DNA from 4 places in the Streptomyces sp. NPDC042638 genome. Region 2 is predicted to be linked to each of the others. Evidence: riboswitches for the same ligand, from Rfam matches in the RefSeq annotation. Region 2 holds a riboswitch; each other region holds the start of a gene.
What was found. Region 2 has a riboswitch for thiamine pyrophosphate ahead of AB0B40_RS12125 (cytosine permease). Riboswitches for the same ligand answer to the same signal wherever they lie in the genome.
Positions count from the first base shown of each region.

Region 1: linked by a shared signal. The riboswitch ahead of AB0B40_RS14450 (thiamine ABC transporter substrate-binding protein) and the one ahead of AB0B40_RS12125 (cytosine permease) in region 2 are both predicted to bind thiamine pyrophosphate.
Region 3: linked by a shared signal. The riboswitch ahead of thiC (phosphomethylpyrimidine synthase ThiC) and the one ahead of AB0B40_RS12125 (cytosine permease) in region 2 are both predicted to bind thiamine pyrophosphate.
Region 4: linked by a shared signal. The riboswitch ahead of thiO (glycine oxidase ThiO) and the one ahead of AB0B40_RS12125 (cytosine permease) in region 2 are both predicted to bind thiamine pyrophosphate.

Region 1 is NZ_JBEZBT010000014.1:62,496-66,698, reverse strand. It holds gene AB0B40_RS14460 (cytochrome P450) at 1-451, shown strand, start outside; gene rlmN (23S rRNA (adenine(2503)-C(2))-methyltransferase RlmN) at 549-1,655, shown strand; TPP riboswitch at 1,679-1,786, shown strand; gene AB0B40_RS14450 (thiamine ABC transporter substrate-binding protein) at 1,866-2,948, shown strand; gene AB0B40_RS14445 (iron ABC transporter permease) at 2,996-4,203, shown strand, end outside.
Region 2 is NZ_JBEZBT010000011.1:45,277-49,479, forward strand. It holds gene AB0B40_RS12105 (HAMP domain-containing sensor histidine kinase) at 1-370, shown strand, start outside; gene AB0B40_RS12110 (DUF2231 domain-containing protein) at 518-1,030, shown strand; gene AB0B40_RS12115 (PaaI family thioesterase) at 1,097-1,591, opposite strand; gene AB0B40_RS12120 (helix-turn-helix domain-containing protein) at 1,700-2,167, shown strand; TPP riboswitch at 2,320-2,415, shown strand; gene AB0B40_RS12125 (cytosine permease) at 2,405-3,805, shown strand; gene AB0B40_RS12130 (hypothetical protein) at 3,947-4,203, opposite strand, start outside.
Region 3 is NZ_JBEZBT010000056.1:2,090-6,292, forward strand. It holds gene AB0B40_RS31635 (IclR family transcriptional regulator C-terminal domain-containing protein) at 1-137, shown strand, start outside; gene AB0B40_RS31640 (SsgA family sporulation/cell division regulator) at 237-674, shown strand; gene AB0B40_RS31645 (YibE/F family protein) at 763-2,187, opposite strand; TPP riboswitch at 2,259-2,436, shown strand; gene thiC (phosphomethylpyrimidine synthase ThiC) at 2,429-4,203, shown strand, end outside.
Region 4 is NZ_JBEZBT010000034.1:11,386-15,588, reverse strand. It holds gene AB0B40_RS24820 (thiazole synthase) at 1-487, opposite strand, end outside; gene thiS (sulfur carrier protein ThiS) at 491-703, opposite strand; gene thiO (glycine oxidase ThiO) at 700-1,869, opposite strand; TPP riboswitch at 1,867-1,978, opposite strand; gene AB0B40_RS24805 (hypothetical protein) at 2,032-2,382, shown strand; gene AB0B40_RS24800 (FAD-dependent oxidoreductase) at 2,415-3,647, shown strand; gene AB0B40_RS24795 (Rv2175c family DNA-binding protein) at 3,712-4,077, shown strand; gene thiE (thiamine phosphate synthase) at 4,169-4,203, shown strand, end outside.

The DNA of each region.
Region 1 (4,203 bases), on a different contig from region 2:
CGCGCTGCTCACCCACCCCGGACACCTGGACCGGCTGCGCCGCGAGCCGGACCTGTTGCCCCGGGCGGTGGAGGAGCTGTTCCGCTACGTCCCGCACCGCAACGGCGTCGGCATCCCCCGGGTGGCCACCGAGGACGTCGAGATCCGCGGCCGGCTGATCCGCGCCGGTGACGTGGTCTACAACGCCTACGTCGCCGCCAACCGCGACCCCGGGACGTTCCCCGACCCCGACGCCCTGGACTTCGACCGCGAGGACGCCCCCCACGTCGCCTTCGGCCACGGCCCGCACCACTGCCTCGCCGCCGTCATGGCCCGCATAGAGGCGGAGGTCATGATCGGCTCCGTCCTGTCCCGCTTCCCCGGCATCCGGCTCGCCGTGCCCCCCGCGGAGGTCGGATTCCAGCTCCAGGGCCTGATCCGCGGACCGAGGAACCTGCCCGTGACGTGGTGACGGCAACCCCGCGTGCCCGCGGCCGTCAACGGACGACGAACGACGTGCGCACCGGCCCGGCAGGCCACCCGATTGGATCTGCGACACTGGTAAGGCCATGCCTAAGCCCGGAGAACTCACTTTCGTCGCCCCGCGCGGAGCCAAGAAGCCGCCGCGGCATCTCGCCGACCTCACGCCCGCCGAGCGCAAGGACGCGGTGGCCGAGATCGGTGAGAAGCCGTTCCGTGCCAAGCAGCTCGCGCAGCACTACTTCGCGCGGTACGCGCACGACCCGGAGCAGTGGACCGACATCCCCGCCGGTTCGCGCGCCAAGCTCCAGGAGGCGCTGCTTCCGGAGCTGATGACCGTCGTCCGGCACCTGTCGACCGACCAGGGGACCACCCGCAAGACGCTGTGGCGGCTGTTCGACGGGACCCTCGTCGAGTCGGTGCTGATGCGGTATCCGGACCGGGTCACCATGTGCATCAGCTCGCAGGCCGGATGCGGGATGAACTGCCCGTTCTGCGCGACCGGGCAGGCGGGGCTGGACCGTAACCTGTCCACCGCGGAGATCGTCCACCAGATCGTGGACGGGATGCGGGCGCTGCGGGACGGGGAGGTGCCGGGCGGACCGGCGCGGCTGTCCAACATCGTCTTCATGGGGATGGGCGAGCCGCTCGCCAACTACAAGCGGGTGGCCGACGCCATCCGGGCGCTCACCGACCCCGCTCCGGACGGCCTGGGGCTGTCCCAGCGCGGGATCACCGTCTCGACCGTCGGGCTGGTGCCGGCCATCCACCGGTTCGCCGACGAGGGCTTCAAGTGCCGGCTCGCGATCTCCCTGCACGCCCCCGACGACGAGCTGCGCGACACCCTCGTCCCCGTGAACACGCGGTGGAAGGTGCGCGAGGTGCTGGACGCCGGGTTCGAGTACGTCGAGAAGAGCGGGCGCCGGCTGTCCATCGAATACGCCCTCATCCGGGACATCAACGACCAGGCCTGGCGCGGCGACCGGCTCGGCCGGCTGCTGCGGGGCAAGCCCGTGCACGTCAACCTCATCCCGCTGAACCCCACGCCGGGGTCGAAGTGGACCGCGTCGCGGCCGGAGGACGAGAAGGCGTTCGTCGAGGCCATCGCCGCGCACGGGGTGCCCGTGACGATCCGGGACACCCGTGGTCAGGAGATCGACGGAGCCTGTGGTCAGCTCGCGGCCACCGAGCGGTAATCTGGCCACGTCCACACATCTTCATATTCCGACAGGGGAGCGCCACAGCGCTGAGAGTGCGGCAACCGGGCCGCAGACCCTCTGAACCTCGCCCAGGTCATTCTGGGTAGGAAGTTCGGTCACCACTCAAGCTGTTGCGCCCTGCCCGGGCCCCCTCGGGAGCCCGGGCAGGGCCGCGTCTCTTCCTGGCCAACCCCAGGAGGACATCCAGTGCACAACAAGACCTTCGTGGCCGTGGCGGCCGGGCTCGGCCTGCTCGCCCTGCCCGCGTTGACCGGGTGCGGGTCGTCCGACGGCAACGGCTCCTTGGACCCCGGGACCGTGACCCTGGTCAGCCACGACTCGTGGGCCGTCTCCAAGAACGTGCTCAGGGACTTCGAGAAGCGGTCCGGATACAAGGTCAGGGTCCTCAAGGACGGCGACGCCGGGCAGGCCGTCAACAAGGCCGTCCTGACCAAGGACAACCCGCAGGGCGACGTCTTCTTCGGCGTCGACAACACCCTGCTGTCCCGGGCCCTCGACAACGGCCTGTTCCAGCCGTACACGGCCAAGGGCCTCGGCACGGTCGGCGCCGCCTACCAGCTCGACAAGGACAGGCACCGGGTCACGCCCGTCGACTACGGCGACATCTGCGTCAACTACGACAAGGCCTACTTCAGCGAGCACAAGCTGACCCCGCCGCGCTCCTTCGCCGACCTGACCGAGCCGCGGTACAAGAACCTCCTCGTCACCGAGAACGCGGCCACCTCCTCGCCGGGCCTCGGCTTCCTGCTCGGCAGCGCCGCACGGTACGGCGACAACGGCTGGCAGGACTACTGGAAGAAGCTGAAGGCCAACGGCGTCAAGGTCGTCGACGGCTGGGAGCAGGCCTACTCCCAGGAGTTCTCCGGATCCTCCGGCGGCAGGAAGGCCGGCGGCGACCGGCCGCTCGTGGTGTCGTACGCCTCCTCCCCGCCCGCCGAGGTCATCTACGCCAAGAAGCGGCCCGCCACCGCGCCGACGGGTGTGGTGAGCGGCACCTGCTTCCGGCAGACCGAGTTCGCCGGGGTGCTCAGCAACGCCCGGAACACCAAGGGAGCCAAGGCGTTCGTCGACTTCCTGGTCTCCCGGGAGTTCCAGGAGGACATGCCGCTGAACATGTACGTCTACCCGGTGGTGCGCGGCGCGAAGGTGCCCGCCGAGTTCACCGAGTACGGGCCGGCCGCCGAGCACCCCGAGACCATGGCGCCCGACAGGATCGCCGCCAACCGCGACCAGTGGGTCAAGTCGTGGACGTCGCTCGTACTGAAGTAGCCGCCCGCGTCAGGGATCTGCGGGGGAGCGCGGCACGGCTCGGGCTGATGGCCCTGCCCGTCGCGTTCTTCGCGCTGTTCTTCGCCTGGCCGGTGGCCGCGATCGTCGCGCGCGGGCTGAAGGCGGACGGCGCCTGGCGGTTCGGGCGGATCGCGGACGTCGTCACGCAGCCGGACATCCGGCACGTGCTGTGGTTCACCACCTGGCAGGCGCTCGCCTCCACCGCCCTCACCCTGCTGCTGGCGCTGCCCGCCGCCTACGTCTTCGCCCGGCTCGACTTCCCCGGCAAGCAGGTGCTGCGGGCGGTGGTGACGGTTCCGTTCGTGCTGCCGACCGTCGTCGTCGGCAGCGCGTTCCTCGCCCTCGTCGGGCACGGCGGGCTGCTGGACGAGCTGTGGGGCGTACGGCTGGACACCACGGTGTGGGCCATCCTGCTGGCCCACGTCTTCTTCAACTACGCGGTCGTCGTCCGCACGGTCGGGGGGCTGTGGGCCCAGCTCGACCCCCGGCAGGAGGAGGCCGCGCGGATGCTGGGCGCCTCCCCGCTGTCGGCCTGGCGCAAGGTCACGCTGCCGGCCCTCGCGCCCGCGGTGGCCGCCGCCGCGCTGATGGTGTTCCTGTTCACCTTCACCTCCTTCGGTGTCGTGCAGGTGCTCGGCGGCCCCGCCTTCTCCACCCTCGAAGTGGAGATCTACCGGCAGACCTCCGAAATGCTCGACCTGTCCACGGCCGCCGTCCTCACCCTCGTCCAGTTCGCCGCCGTCGGCGCGATCCTCGCCGTGCACGCCTGGACGGTACGGCGCCGGGAGACCGCCCTGCGGCTGGTCGACGCCGCGGTGACCGCGCGCCGGCCCCGCGGGGCCGGTCAGCGGGCGCTGCTCGCCGGGGTCCTCGTCACCATCGCCCTGCTGCTGGTCCTGCCGCTCGGCGTCCTCGTCCGGCGCTCGCTGGACGCGGACGGCTTCGGCTACTACCGGGCGCTGACCGACGCGGACGGCGGTACGTTCCTCGTGGCGCCCGTGCACGCCGTGTGGACCTCGCTGGAGTACGCCGTCGCCGCCACGGCCATCGCCGTGGTGATCGGAGGTCTCGCCGCCGCCGCGCTGGCCCGCCGGGACGCGGGACGGCTGGTGCGGGGCTTCGACGCGCTGCTGATGCTGCCGCTCGGCGTCTCCGCGGTGACCGTCGGCTTCGGCTTCCTGATCGCACTCGACAAGCCGCCGCTGGACCTGCGCCAGTCCTGGATCCTGGTGCC
Region 2 (4,203 bases):
GGTGACCGTCCCGGGCGACGCCCACCGTCTCCAGCAGGTGCTGGCCAACCTGCTGGCCAACGCCCGTCTGCACACGCCTGCCGGCACGAAGGTCACGGTGACCCTGGAGACCGACGGCGACGAGGCGCTCCTCTCCGTCCACGACGACGGCCCCGGCGTCCCCCGAGACGTCCAGCCGACCGTCTTCGAACGCTTCACCCGAGCCGAACACCGCCGCCTGCCCGGCGCTTCCGGCGGCGGATCGGGCCTGGGACTGTCGATCGTGGCGGCGGTGGCGCAGGCCCACGCGGGGAGCGTGGGCCTGGAGAGCGGACCGGGCTCCACGACCTTCACGGTCCGCTTGCCCCGGTGGACGCGGCGGCCGACGTGATCACGCGTGCCGGGCAGCGGTGGCGCCGCAGCGACGTCGGTGCGAATTGCGAATGGGGAGGCTCCCGCCGGCTCGATCGGCTGAGAGGCAACTGAGAGGTGTCTGTGCCAGTCTGGCGCGCCCGACACCGATTCCAGGAGCCCTTGGATGACTCTGATCAACGGTCTGCCCGCCCATGTGCTGCTCGTCCACGTGGTCGTCGTGCTGATACCCCTCACCGCGCTGGCCCTGGTGACGGCCGCGCTGTGGCCGGGCGCCGCCCGGCGCCTGGGTGTCCTGCTCCCGGCCGTCGCCCTCGTGTCCCTGGTCAGCGTGCCGCTGACCACGCAGGCAGGCGAATGGCTGGAGCGGCACGTCGACGACGACGCGCTCGTACGGCGGCACACCGAGCTCGGTGACGGGCTGCTGCCGTGGGCGGTGGGCCTGTTCGTGCTGGCGGCGGTGGTCTGGTGGGCGGGGCGGCGCGCTGCGGCGGAGCCCGGGCAGGGCCGCGGCACCCGCTGGGCCGCCCTGCCGGTGCGGATCGCCGTCGGCGTGCTCTCGCTCGCGGTTGCCGTGGGGGCGGTCGTGGACGTCTACCGGATCGGCGACTCCGGAGCCAGGGCCGCCTGGCACGACGCCTACTCGAAGGAGGCGACAGGGGCGGGGCACGGCTCCTGATCACGCGCCGGCCGTCCCGTTCCCCCTGCGGGCCCTGCCTCCAGGGGGTCCGGAAGATCCGGTCGGTCAGGCGGCGGGCGTCGGGAACAGCATGCAGGTGCTGGTGGCGTGTGCGAGGAGGCGGTCCGTCCCGTCGTACAGGCGGGCTTCGGCGAGTGCCGTGCGGCGGCCGCTGCTCAGGACACCGCCGACGGCACGGACCGGTCCGGTGTCCACCGTGACCGGGCGCAGGAACTTCACCGTGAGGTCGAGCGACGTATAGCCCATGCCGGGCGGGAGCGTGGACTGCACCGCGCAGCCGGCCGCCGAGTCGAGCAGGGTCGCGTAGATGCCGCCGTGCACACTGCCGATGGGGTTGTAGTGCTCCTCGCCGGGGATCAGGCGGAACACCGCGCGCCCGTGGGCGACCTCCTCGAGGGTGAAGCCCAGGGTGGCTCCGACGGGCGGTGCGGGCAGCCGGCCCGCGGCGATCTCCTGGAGGAACTCCAGCCCCGACCGCTCGCCGACAGCGGCCGCCGAGATCGCGGGGTCCTCCCAGTCGTACGTTCGCGACCGTCCCATCAGGCTCTGCCTCCACATCCCCGACCATCTGGCTTCGTTCTGCGAAGTTAGCCGTGGCCGAGGCTGACTGTCAATGACAAAGCCAGGCGGCTTCTCTACGATGACGGGATGAAGTGGCTGGAGATGAGCACCGAGAACTGCACGGTCCAGCGCACCCTCGACCTGGTCGGCGAGAAGTGGACCTTGCTGATCGTGCGTGACGCCTTCAACGGGGTGCGCCGCTTCGACGACTTCCGCCGCCACGTGGGACTGTCGGAGGCGGTGCTCGCCGACCGGCTCCGCAAGCTGGTCTCGGCCGGGATCCTGCGGACCGTCCCGTACCGGGAGGAGGGCAGCCGGACCCGCCGGGAGTACCGCCTCACCGGCAAGGGCCGGGACCTGTGGCCGGTCCTCGTGGCGCTGCGGCAGTGGGGCGACGCCCATGCCGCCGGTCCCGACGGGCCGACGCTCGACATCCGGCACAGCGACTGCGGGGCGCCGGTCCAGGTGGTGGTCGAGTGCTCGCGGGAACACGCCGCGCTCACCTTGACCGACGTCACCGTGGAGCCGGGGCCCGGGGCCCGTCCGCTGGCCTGAAGCCGCCCGGCGCGGTGCGTGCACGCACCGCCGGGCAGCGCCGTCGGCCGTCGGACCGCCACGGCCGTGCCGCGTCCGCACTCACACGGCTCTGCGTACGCTCCCCTCCCCCGCCCGGTGCCGGTCACCGGCTCGGGCTATCCTGGCCGCCGTACCTGGACACGGGGTGCCCCCGCACGGGGGCTGAGATCACACCCGTTGAACCTGAACCAGTTAGGACTGGCGGAGGGATGTCACATGTCGTTGCCGTATGCCCATGAAGAGACGGCCGTCGCCGAGGCGCAGCGCGTCTTCGACGGGCGGATGCCGACGGCTCCCGGGGATCTGCGGGTGGAGGCGCGCGGCATCACGCCGGTGCCCGAGGACGCCCGCTACGGCAGCCCCCGGCGGCTGTTCACCGTGTGGTTCGCACCCAACCTGACCATGACCGGCGTGTTCACGGGCACCGTCGGCGCGGCCCTGGGACTGGACTTCGCCACGGCGCTGCTCGCCGTGGTGCTCGGCACCCTGCTCGGTGCGGTGCCCACCGCCTACCTGGGGACCTGGGGCAGCCAGACCGGGGCGGGTCAACTGCCGCTCGCGAAGCTGGCGTTCGGCCGCGGCGTCGTCCTGCCGGGCGCCCTGCAGTGGCTGTCGTCCATCGCCTGGGACGCGCTCATCGGTCTGTTCGGCGGGGACGCGCTGGCCCAGCTGTTCGGCTGGCCCTTCTGGTTGGGCGTCCTGGTGATGCTGGCGGCCCAGGGGGCGCTGGGCGTGCTCGGCTACGAGGCGATCCACCGCCTGCAGACGGTGATGACCTTCGCGCTCGCCGCGTCGCTCGCCGCTCTCGCGATGAAGCTCGTGCACGGCACCCACCCCGCGACGGCCGCGGCCGTGCACGGCGCCGACCGGGCGGGCGCGTTCGTGCTGACCTGCACCATCGCTCTGAGTCTCGCCCTCTCGTGGGCCCCGTACGCCAGCGATTTCAGCCGCTACCTGCCGCGGACGGCGTCCCGTCCGCGCATGTTCTGGTGCACCCTGCTCGGCGTCGGCGTGTCCTTCGTCGCGGTGCAGGCACTCGGCCTGTGGGGCGCCGCGCAGTTCACGGACCAGACCGCCCGCGGGGTGGACCGGCTGCTCGGTGGTGGCGCGCTCGGCGCGTTCGGACTCCTCGCGGTCGCGCTCGCGGCACTGTGCAGCAACGCCATGAACGACTACAGCGGGTCGCTGGCGCTGCAGACCGTGGGCGTGCGCCTGCCGCGGCCGGTGGCTGCCGCGCTCGCCGCCGTCCTCGGTTTCCCGCTCGTCCTGTGGATGCACGCCGCCGACACCACCGCCCGTTTCCAGAACGTGCTGCTGTTCGTCGGCTACTGGATCCCCGCGTTCGTCGCGATCGTGATCGTCGACTGGGTGGTCCGCGCCCGGGCCCGCGACGGCCGCCCCGTCGACCTGGCGGCGGAGACGGCGGCACCGCAGCCGTGGTGGCCGGCCGTCGCCGCGTTCGTCGCCGGTTTCGCCGCGGCGGTACCGTTCATGAGCACCAGCCTGTACGTCGGCCCGGTCGCCCGGGCCCTGCACGGCGCCGACCTCGCCTACCCCGTGGCTTTCCTGGCGGCGCTGCTCGTCTACGCGCCGTTGCGCGTACCGCGCCGGGTCTGACCGCGCCGCACGCGCCGCGGGGAAGCCGACGTGCACCCGGTGGCGCGGTCCTCGGGCGCAGGGGCGGCAGGGACACCAGGAAGCAGGTCGCCGCCGGTGACGAGTGCGCCACCGCAGACGGCTGGACGCGGGGCGGCGCCCTCAGTCGTCCGGGTTGAGCTCCGTGTACACCAGCTCGACCAACTCGTCGGCCTCGGGCGTCCGGGAGTCGTCGGAGACCTCGTAGTACCCGCCCAGAGTGGAGATCACGTTCTTCTGAGAGCTGTCGTACTCATGGAGACGGTCTTTGCGCTCCTGGGCGGTCTCGGGGTGGGGGATCTGCCACCACCACACCTTGTGCCGGATCTCGTCCTTCGACAAAGGCCCGTTCAGGACGATGTCCCTGCCCTGGACCTTGC
Region 3 (4,203 bases), on a different contig from region 2:
CGGTCGGCACCACCGCGGCCACCGTGGCCATCTCGCTTCCCGCCCACCAGGCCGACCGGCTGCTGCCCGCGGCTCGTCGGCTGCAGGACGGGATCGGGCGGCATCTGGGCACGCTCACCTTCTCTATCAGTATCTGAAAACTTACTCCTTGTGATCTGTCGTGTACGTTGAGCAAGATTTGTCCACGGTCAGAGGGATCAATCCCGGCCAGTCGACGTCATATGACGGGGTAGGCGATGCGCGAGTCCGTACAGGCAGAAGTCATGATGAGCTTTCTCGTGTCGGAGGAGCTCTCCTTCCGCATCCCGGTGGAGTTGCGCTACGAGACCCACGATCCCTACGCCGTGCGGCTCACCTTTCACCTTCCCGGTGACGCGCCGGTGACCTGGGCCTTCGGGCGCGAACTGCTGATCGACGGGGTCGGCCGGCCGTGCGGGGAGGGGGACGTGCGTATCGCACCCGCCGATTCCGAAGTGCTGGGCGAGGTGCTGATCAGGCTTCAGGTCGGCGGTGACAAAGCCCTGTTCCGTTCGTCGGCGCCGCCGCTGGTGGCGTTCCTCGACCGCACGGACAAGCTCGTGCCGCTCGGTCAGGAGGGTGCGCTGGCCGACTTCGACGCTCACCTCGACGAGGCTCTGGACCGCATCCTGGCCGAGGAACAGAGCGCCGGCTGAAGCTGTGCGGCAGGGGTGCCAGGCGCTCCACCGTGGACCCGGAAACCTTGCAGGAACGCTTCTTCAGGGGATGGCGCCCGTGCCGTACTCACCGCTTCCGGCGCCGTCCCCGGCCGCCGCGCGCCGGAGCGGGCCGGGCCCCGGCGGGTGCCGTGGCATCCGGGCCGGGGCGGTCGGCCGAGACGACCAGCGCGGCCAGCGCCGTGGTGACCGGGACCGATGCGACCAGGCCGATCGAGCCCACCAGCGTGCGCACGATCTCCTCGGCCACCAGCTCACTGTTGGCGACGGTCCCCACGCTGCTCTGCGCGATCGAGAACAGCAGCAGCAACGGCAGTGCTGCACCGGCATAGGCGAGCACCAGGGTGTTGACCACGGAGGCGATGTGGTCGCGGCCGATGCGGATACCCGCCCGGTACAGCCCCCGCCAGCCCATCGACGGGTTGGCCTCGTGCAGTTCCCAGACGGCCGATGTCTGGGTCACCGTCACGTCGTCCAGGACGCCGAGCGAACCGATGATGACGCCGGCCAGCAGCAGACCGCTCATGTCGATCGACGGATACAGGCCGTGGATCAGGCCCGTGCTGTCGTCCGTGTTGCCGGTCAGCGCGGCCCAGCCGATGAACAGCGAGCCGAGCACTCCGATCAGTGAGAGGGAGACCAGCGTGCCGAGCACCGCCACCGACGTACGGGCCGACAGGCCATGGCACATGTACAGGGCGATCAGCATGATGGCGCTCGCTCCGACCACGGCCACCACCAGCGGATTCGCCCCTTCCAGGATCGCCGGGAGGATGAACAGGGTCAGCACCAGGAAGCTCACGGCCAGCGCGACCAGCGCCATGACACCGCGCAGCCGGCCCACCAGGACGACAGCCACCGCGAAGATTCCCGCGAGCAGCGCCATCGGGAACTGCCGGTTCACGTCGGTCACCGCGTACTGCAGTTCCTTCGGGGCCGAGGGCTCGTAGGCGACCACGACCTTCTCGCCCTGGTGCAGCTGCCGCGTCTGGTCGGGCTGCACGATCTCGGTGAACGTACGGCCCTTGTCCTTCCCTGTGTCGACTTGGACGGTCGCCTTCTTGCAGGTGCCGTCGCCCCGTTGCTGCGCCGACGTGCCCTCGGCGGTGGAGGTGTCGCCGGTGGAGGGGCCGCCGGAGGCGTTCACCGACTTGCAGCTGACCTCGACGACCCGGGTGACCGTGGCCTGCTGGGTCTGCCGGTCGAAGCCGACGCCGGTGCGCTTGTGGGAGGGGGCTTGCCCGGGCCAGAGCACCACGAGGCCGACCAGGACAGCCGCGGTGAAGGGGACCAGGATCGCGGCGATGACCTTGCGCAGGTGCTGGGAGACGGGCGCGGCGGGGCCGTGGCTGTGGCCATGCGAGTGGCCGGGCCCGGGACCGCCGTCACCGCCGCCCTCATGAGCACGGTGGCCGTGCCCGGTGCCCCGTGACGCGCCGTCTCGGTGGTGCGGCTCGGGCGGCTGGTAGGGGTACTGCTCCATCCTGGTCACCGCCCGATCATCCCAAGAACCGGTGGGGCCCACTGTTCAGCGCGCCACACATGACGCTAGCGTGGAGGCACCTTTGCACACGCGGGAGCTCGGAGCACCGGGCTGAGAGGGCGCTGACCTCCGTAGATGCGATGTTTCACGTGGAACGAGCGCTGTTTCACAGGAGACATCGGCAGACGGAAGCCGCTGCGTCGACCGCCGAACCTGTTACCGGGTAATGCCGGCGTAGGGAGTAGGTCTCATGACCAACAAGGACGTACGCACGCCTGCCTCCGTTCAGGACGAGAAGTCCGAGGAGGCCGGGAAGTCCATCGGCTGGCACAAGGCATACGTCGAAGGCTCGCGCCCCGACGTGCGCGTGCCGGTCCGTCAGGTGCACCTCACGAACGGGCAGTCGGTCACGTTGTACGACACCTCGGGCCCGTACACCGATCCGTCCGCGGACACGGACGTCCGCAGGGGCCTGTCGCCGCTGCGGGAGAACTGGATCATCGCCCGCGGCGACACCGAGGAGTACGCGGGCCGTCCGGTCCGCCCCGAGGACGACGGGGTCAAGCACACCTCACCGCGCGGCGGGCTGCGGAACCTGGACGCGGTCTTCCCCGGACGCCCGCGCCAGCCGCGCCGGGGCCGCAGCGGCCAGGCGGTGACGCAGCTCGCGTATGCCCGCCGCGGCGAGATCACCCCGGAGGTGGAGTTCGTGGCTCTCCGGGAGAACGTCTCGCCCGAGGTGGTCCGCGAGGAGATCGCGGCCGGCCGGGCCGTGCTGCCGGCCAACGTCAACCACCCGGAGATCGAGCCGATGATCATCGGCAAGCGGTTCCTGGTGAAGGTCAATGCCAACATCGGAAACTCCGCGGTGACGTCCTCCATCGAGGAAGAGGTCGAGAAGATGACCTGGGCGACCCGCTGGGGCGCCGACACGGTCATGGACCTGTCCACCGGCCGCAACATCCACACCACCCGTGAGTGGGTGCTGCGCAACTCCCCCGTGCCCATCGGCACGGTGCCGCTCTACCAGGCCCTGGAGAAGGTCGACGGCAAGGCCGAGGAACTGACCTGGGCCATCTACAAGGACACCGTCATCGAGCAGGCCGAGCAGGGCGTGGACTACATGACCGTCCACGCGGGCGTCCGGCTGCCGTATGTCCCGCTCACCGCCAACCGCAAGACCGGCATCGTCTCGCGCGGCGGCTCGATCATGGCCGCGTGGTGCCTGGCACACCACAAGGAATCGTTCCTGTACGAGAACTTCGAAGAGCTGTGCGAGATCCTCGCCGCCTACGACGTCACGTACTCGCTGGGCGACGGCCTGCGGCCGGGATCGATCGCCGACGCCAACGACGCGGCGCAGTTCGCGGAGTTGAAGACGCTCGGGGAACTCAACCGGATCGCCAAGCGTTTCCACGTACAGACCATGATCGAGGGCCCGGGGCACGTCCCGATGCACAAGATCAAGGAGAACATCGACCTTCAGCAGGAGATCTGTGATGAAGCTCCGTTCTATACGCTCGGCCCGCTGACCACGGACATCGCGCCGGCGTACGACCACATCACCTCCGGCATCGGCGCCGCGATGATCGCCTGGTGGGGCACGGCGATGCTCTGCTACGTCACTCCCAAGGAGCACCTGGGCCTGCCCAACCGGGACGACGTCAAGACCGGCGTCATCACCTACAAGATCGCCGCTCACGCGGCGGACCTCGCCAAGGGGCACCCCGGTGCGCAGGAGTGGGACGACGCACTGTCCGACGCGCGCTTCGAGTTCCGCTGGGAGGACCAGTTCAACCTCGCCCTGGACCCGGACACCGCCAGGGAGTTCCACGACGAGACCCTGCCGGCCGAGCCCGCCAAGACGGCACACTTCTGCTCGATGTGCGGCCCGAAGTTCTGCAGCATGAAGATCTCGCAGGACATCCGGCGTGAGCACGGTGGCAGCCGGGCCGAGATCGAGGAGGGCATGGCGCAGAAGTCGCAGGAGTTCGCGGCTGCCGGCAACCGGGTGTACCTGCCGAT
Region 4 (4,203 bases), on a different contig from region 2:
CGAGCCCGGAGCCGATCGGCGAACCGAGCGGCATGACCGCGGCGCAGCCGACGTCCTCCAGCTTCCGCGCGAGCACGGGATCGTCGTTGGTGTAGGGCAGCACCGTGAACCCGTCGTCGACCAGCGTCTCCGCCGCCTCCAGTGTCTCCACCGGGTCCGGCAGCAGCGTCCGCTCGTCGGCGATGACCTCCAGCTTGACCAGGTCCGTGCCCAGCGCCTCCCGGGCCAGCCGGGCGGTCAGCACGGCCTCGCCCGCGGTGAAACACCCCGCCGTGTTCGGCAGTACCCGGATACCGAGCCGCTCCAGCACCGACAGCACCGAGCCGTGCACGGAGGGGTCCACCCGGCGCATGGCCACCGTCGTCAGCTCGGTACCGGAGGCGATCAGCGCCCGCTCCAGCACCTCCAGGCTGGGCGCCCCGCCCGTACCCATGATCAGCCGGGACGAGAAGGCCAGTCCGCCGAGGACCAGGGGATCGTCAGCCATGGCTCAGCCTCCCTGCACGGCCGTGAGGACTTCGACGCGGTCGCCCTCGGCGAGGGCGGTCGTCGCCCACTGCGCGCGCGGGACGACGGTCTCGTTGACGGCGGCGGCCACCCCGCGCGGCGCCGCCGTGAGCCTGCGGACCAGCGCGTCCAGCGCGGTGCCGGCGGCGACCTGGAGGGGTTCACCGTTGACGGAGATCGTGACGGAGAGGTTCATGCGGATCGCTCCAGCCGTTCCATGGGCGCGGCGCCGAACCGCCGCGGGGTGAAGGCGCGCGCCTCCTCGGGCAGTCCACCGGTGACCAGCGCATGCGCCAGCACGTCCCCGGTGACCGGGGTGAGCAGCACGCCGTTGCGGTAGTGCCCCGTGGCCAGCAGCAGCCCGGCCAGGCCGGACGGGCCGAGCAGCGGCGCGTTGTCGGGGGAGCCGGGGCGCAGCCCGGCCCGGGTCTCGGTGAGCGGCAGCTCGGTGATGCCGGGCACCAGCTCGTGGGCGTCCCGCAGCAGCTGGTACACGCCCCCCGCCGTGACCGTCGTGTCCCAGCCCAGCTCCTCGCTGGTGGCGCCGACCACGAGTTCGCCGTTCTCCCGGGGCACGAGGTAGACATGGCTGCCGCGCACCACGGCCCGCACGGTCCGGCTCAGGAACGGCGCGTACCGGCGCGGCACGGCCAGCCGCAGCACCTGTCCCTTGACCGGCCGCACCGGCGGCAGCACCTCGGCCGGCACGCCCGCGAGGCGCCCGCTCAGGCTTCCGGCGGCCAGCACCACCTGCTCCGCGCGCAGTGCGGTGCCGTCCCCCGTGGTGATCCCGACGGCCCGGTCCCCCGCCACGTCCAGCCGCTCCGCGCGGACGCGGTGGAAGACCACACCGGCCCGCTCGCACGCGGCCACCAGGGCCGCCGCCAGCCGGCGCGGGTCGATCTGGTGGTCGCCGTCGACCCGCAGTCCGCCGCGCACCCCCGGCGCGAGCATCGGCTCCAGCCGCCGGCACTCCCGTCCGGACAGCCACTCCGACTCCAGGCCCGAGCGCTGCTGGAGCGCGTGCAGTTCGCGCAGGCCGGCGCGGTCGTCGGCGTCCAGGGCGACGGCGAGGGTGCCGCAGCGGCGATAGCCGAGGTCGTGGCCGGTCAGTTCGGTCAGCTCGGCCGTGAACGCCGGATAACGGCGGGCCGACTCCAGGTTCAGGGCGAGCAGGGTCTCCTCGCCGTAGTGCAGCTCGGTGACCGCGGCCAGCATCCCGGCCGCCACCTGCGCGGCCCCGCCCCCGGGCTCGGGGTCCACCACGGAGGTGACGAGCCCGCGCTGCGCCGCGCGCCAGGCCGTGACCAGGCCGATGATTCCGCCCCCGATGACGAGGACGTCGGACGTACGTGACGACATGGGCGTCCAGCCCCTCCCTTCGCCGGCATGACCCGGATCAGGTTCGTACGGTCGGAGGCCGCCAGCCTCCCTCTCAGCCCGGTGCGTCCGGGCTCCCGCGAGTGCTTGTACGGTGGCCACCCTAGCCCGCGGACCTCGTCACTCGTAAGGGAGCCCCGATTCATGGCCCGGTCGCTCGACGGACTGACCTTCGCCCCCGTGTCCGACCAGGCCCCAGGTCAGGTGGGTACCCGCACCCGGTTCGCCTACCACGAGAAGGACGGCGAGGTCTGGGCCGAGTACGCGGGCGGCGACGTCGTACGCGGCCACCTGGTCGGCACCCGGGAGGGCGACCAGGTGGACTTCCGGTACGTGCAGCTCAGGACCGACGGGACGACCGCCTCGGGGCACTGCGTGTCCACGGTCGTGGAGCTGCCGGACGGACGCGTGCGGCTGGCGGAGACCTGGGAGTGGGAGTCCCGGCCGGGCTCCGGCACCAGCGTTGTGGAGCAGGTCACCGAGCCCGCCCCCTGACTGACGCTCAGTCATGTGTCTAAGGTGATCGGGTGAGCGAGCAGACAGCGGAAGAAGGCACGTCACAGGGACGGCGCGTGGTCGTCGTCGGCGCGGGCATGGCCGGGGTGCAGACCGCGGTCGCGCTGCGGGAACAGGGCTTCCGGGGCCCTGTGACCGTCATCGGCGCCGAACCGCACCAGCCGTACGACCGGCCGCCGCTGTCCAAGGCGGTGCTGCTCGGCAAGGCCGAGGGCTCCGCGTTCGACGTGGACTTCGAGTCCCTCGGCGTCGAGCTGCGGCTCGGCTGCGAGGTGTACGGCCTCAGGCCCGCCGCGCGCGAGCTGGACACCGAGACGGGCCCGGTGCCGTACGACGTCCTGGTCCTCGCCACCGGCGCCGAACCGGTCATGCTGCCCGGCACCGAGGGCGTGCCGGGGGTCCATCTGCTGCGCACCCTGGACGACGCCGAGCGGCTGCGGCCCGTGCTCGCCCGGCAGCACGACATCGTGGTGGTGGGCGCCGGCTGGATCGGCGCCGAGTTCGCCACCGCCGCCCGCGAGGCCGGCTGCGCGGTGACCGTGGTGGAGGCCGCCGACCACCCGCTCGCCGGGGCCCTGCCCGCCGAGGTCGCCGCGCCCATGACCGCCTGGTACGCCGACAGCGGTACGGAGCTGCGCACCCACGCGCGCGTGGAGCGCGTCGAGCCCGGCGCGGTGGTGCTCGCCGACGGCACCCGGCTGCCCGCGGGCGCCGTCGTCGTCGGCATCGGGGCCCGGCCCGCCACCGGCTGGCTGGCGGGCTCCGGCATCGCCCTGGGCGCGCACGGCGACGTCCTCGCCGACGCCCGGCTGCGCACCTCCCTGGCGGACGTGTACGCCGTCGGCGACTGCGCGTCCTTCCCCTCGGCCCGCTACGGCGAACGGCTCCTCGTCCACCACTGGGACAACGCCCTGCAGGGCCCGCGCACGGTCGCCGCGAACATCCTCGGCGAGACCCCGGCCGTCTACGACCCGGTGCCGTACTTCTGGTCCGAGCAGTTCGGCCGGTTCGTGCAGTACGCCGGACACCATGCCGCGGCCGACCGCGTGGTCTGGCGCGGTGATCCGGCGGGCCCCTCCTGGACGGTGTGCTGGCTGCGCGAGGAGCGCCTGGTGGCCCTGCTGGCCGTCGGCCGGCCGCGTGATCTGGCCCAGGGCCGCCGGCTGATCGAGGCGGGCCGCCACATGGACTCCGAGGCTCTGTCCGAGCCGGCCCGCCCCCTGAAGGACGCCACCGCCGACTAGCGCGTCCTCCCAGGTGGACCCGCCTGGCTTCCGACTGTCGGTGGGGGATGGCAGGCTTGTCCCCGTGACCGAGATTGACGCAAAAATCGATGCTCTCGTCCCCGCCTGGCTCACGCTCCCCGACATCGCCGAACAGTTCGGCGTCGAGGTGACGCGCGTCCGGCAGCTGGTCAAGGAGGGCCAGCTGATCGCCGTACGCCGAGGTGAGAACCGGGCGCTGCACGTCCCCGCCGCCTTCATCGACGGGGACAAGGTCGTCAAGGGCCTGTCCGGGACCCTGACGCTCCTGCGGGACGACGGCTTCACGGACGAAGAGATGATCGAGTGGCTCTTCACCCCCGACCCGACCCTGCCCGGCACCCCCGCGCAGGCCCTGAGCGAGAATCGCGGCACGGAGGTGAAGCGCCGCGCCCAGGCGCTCGCCGTCTGAGGCCGACCCGCATCAGGGGGCGGCGTGCTGGACCGAGCCCGCACGCCGCCCGCGGAACCACCAGGCACACCGACCACGGGGGAACCCACGCATGTCCGACACCGCCCGCGCCGCGCTCGCCGACGC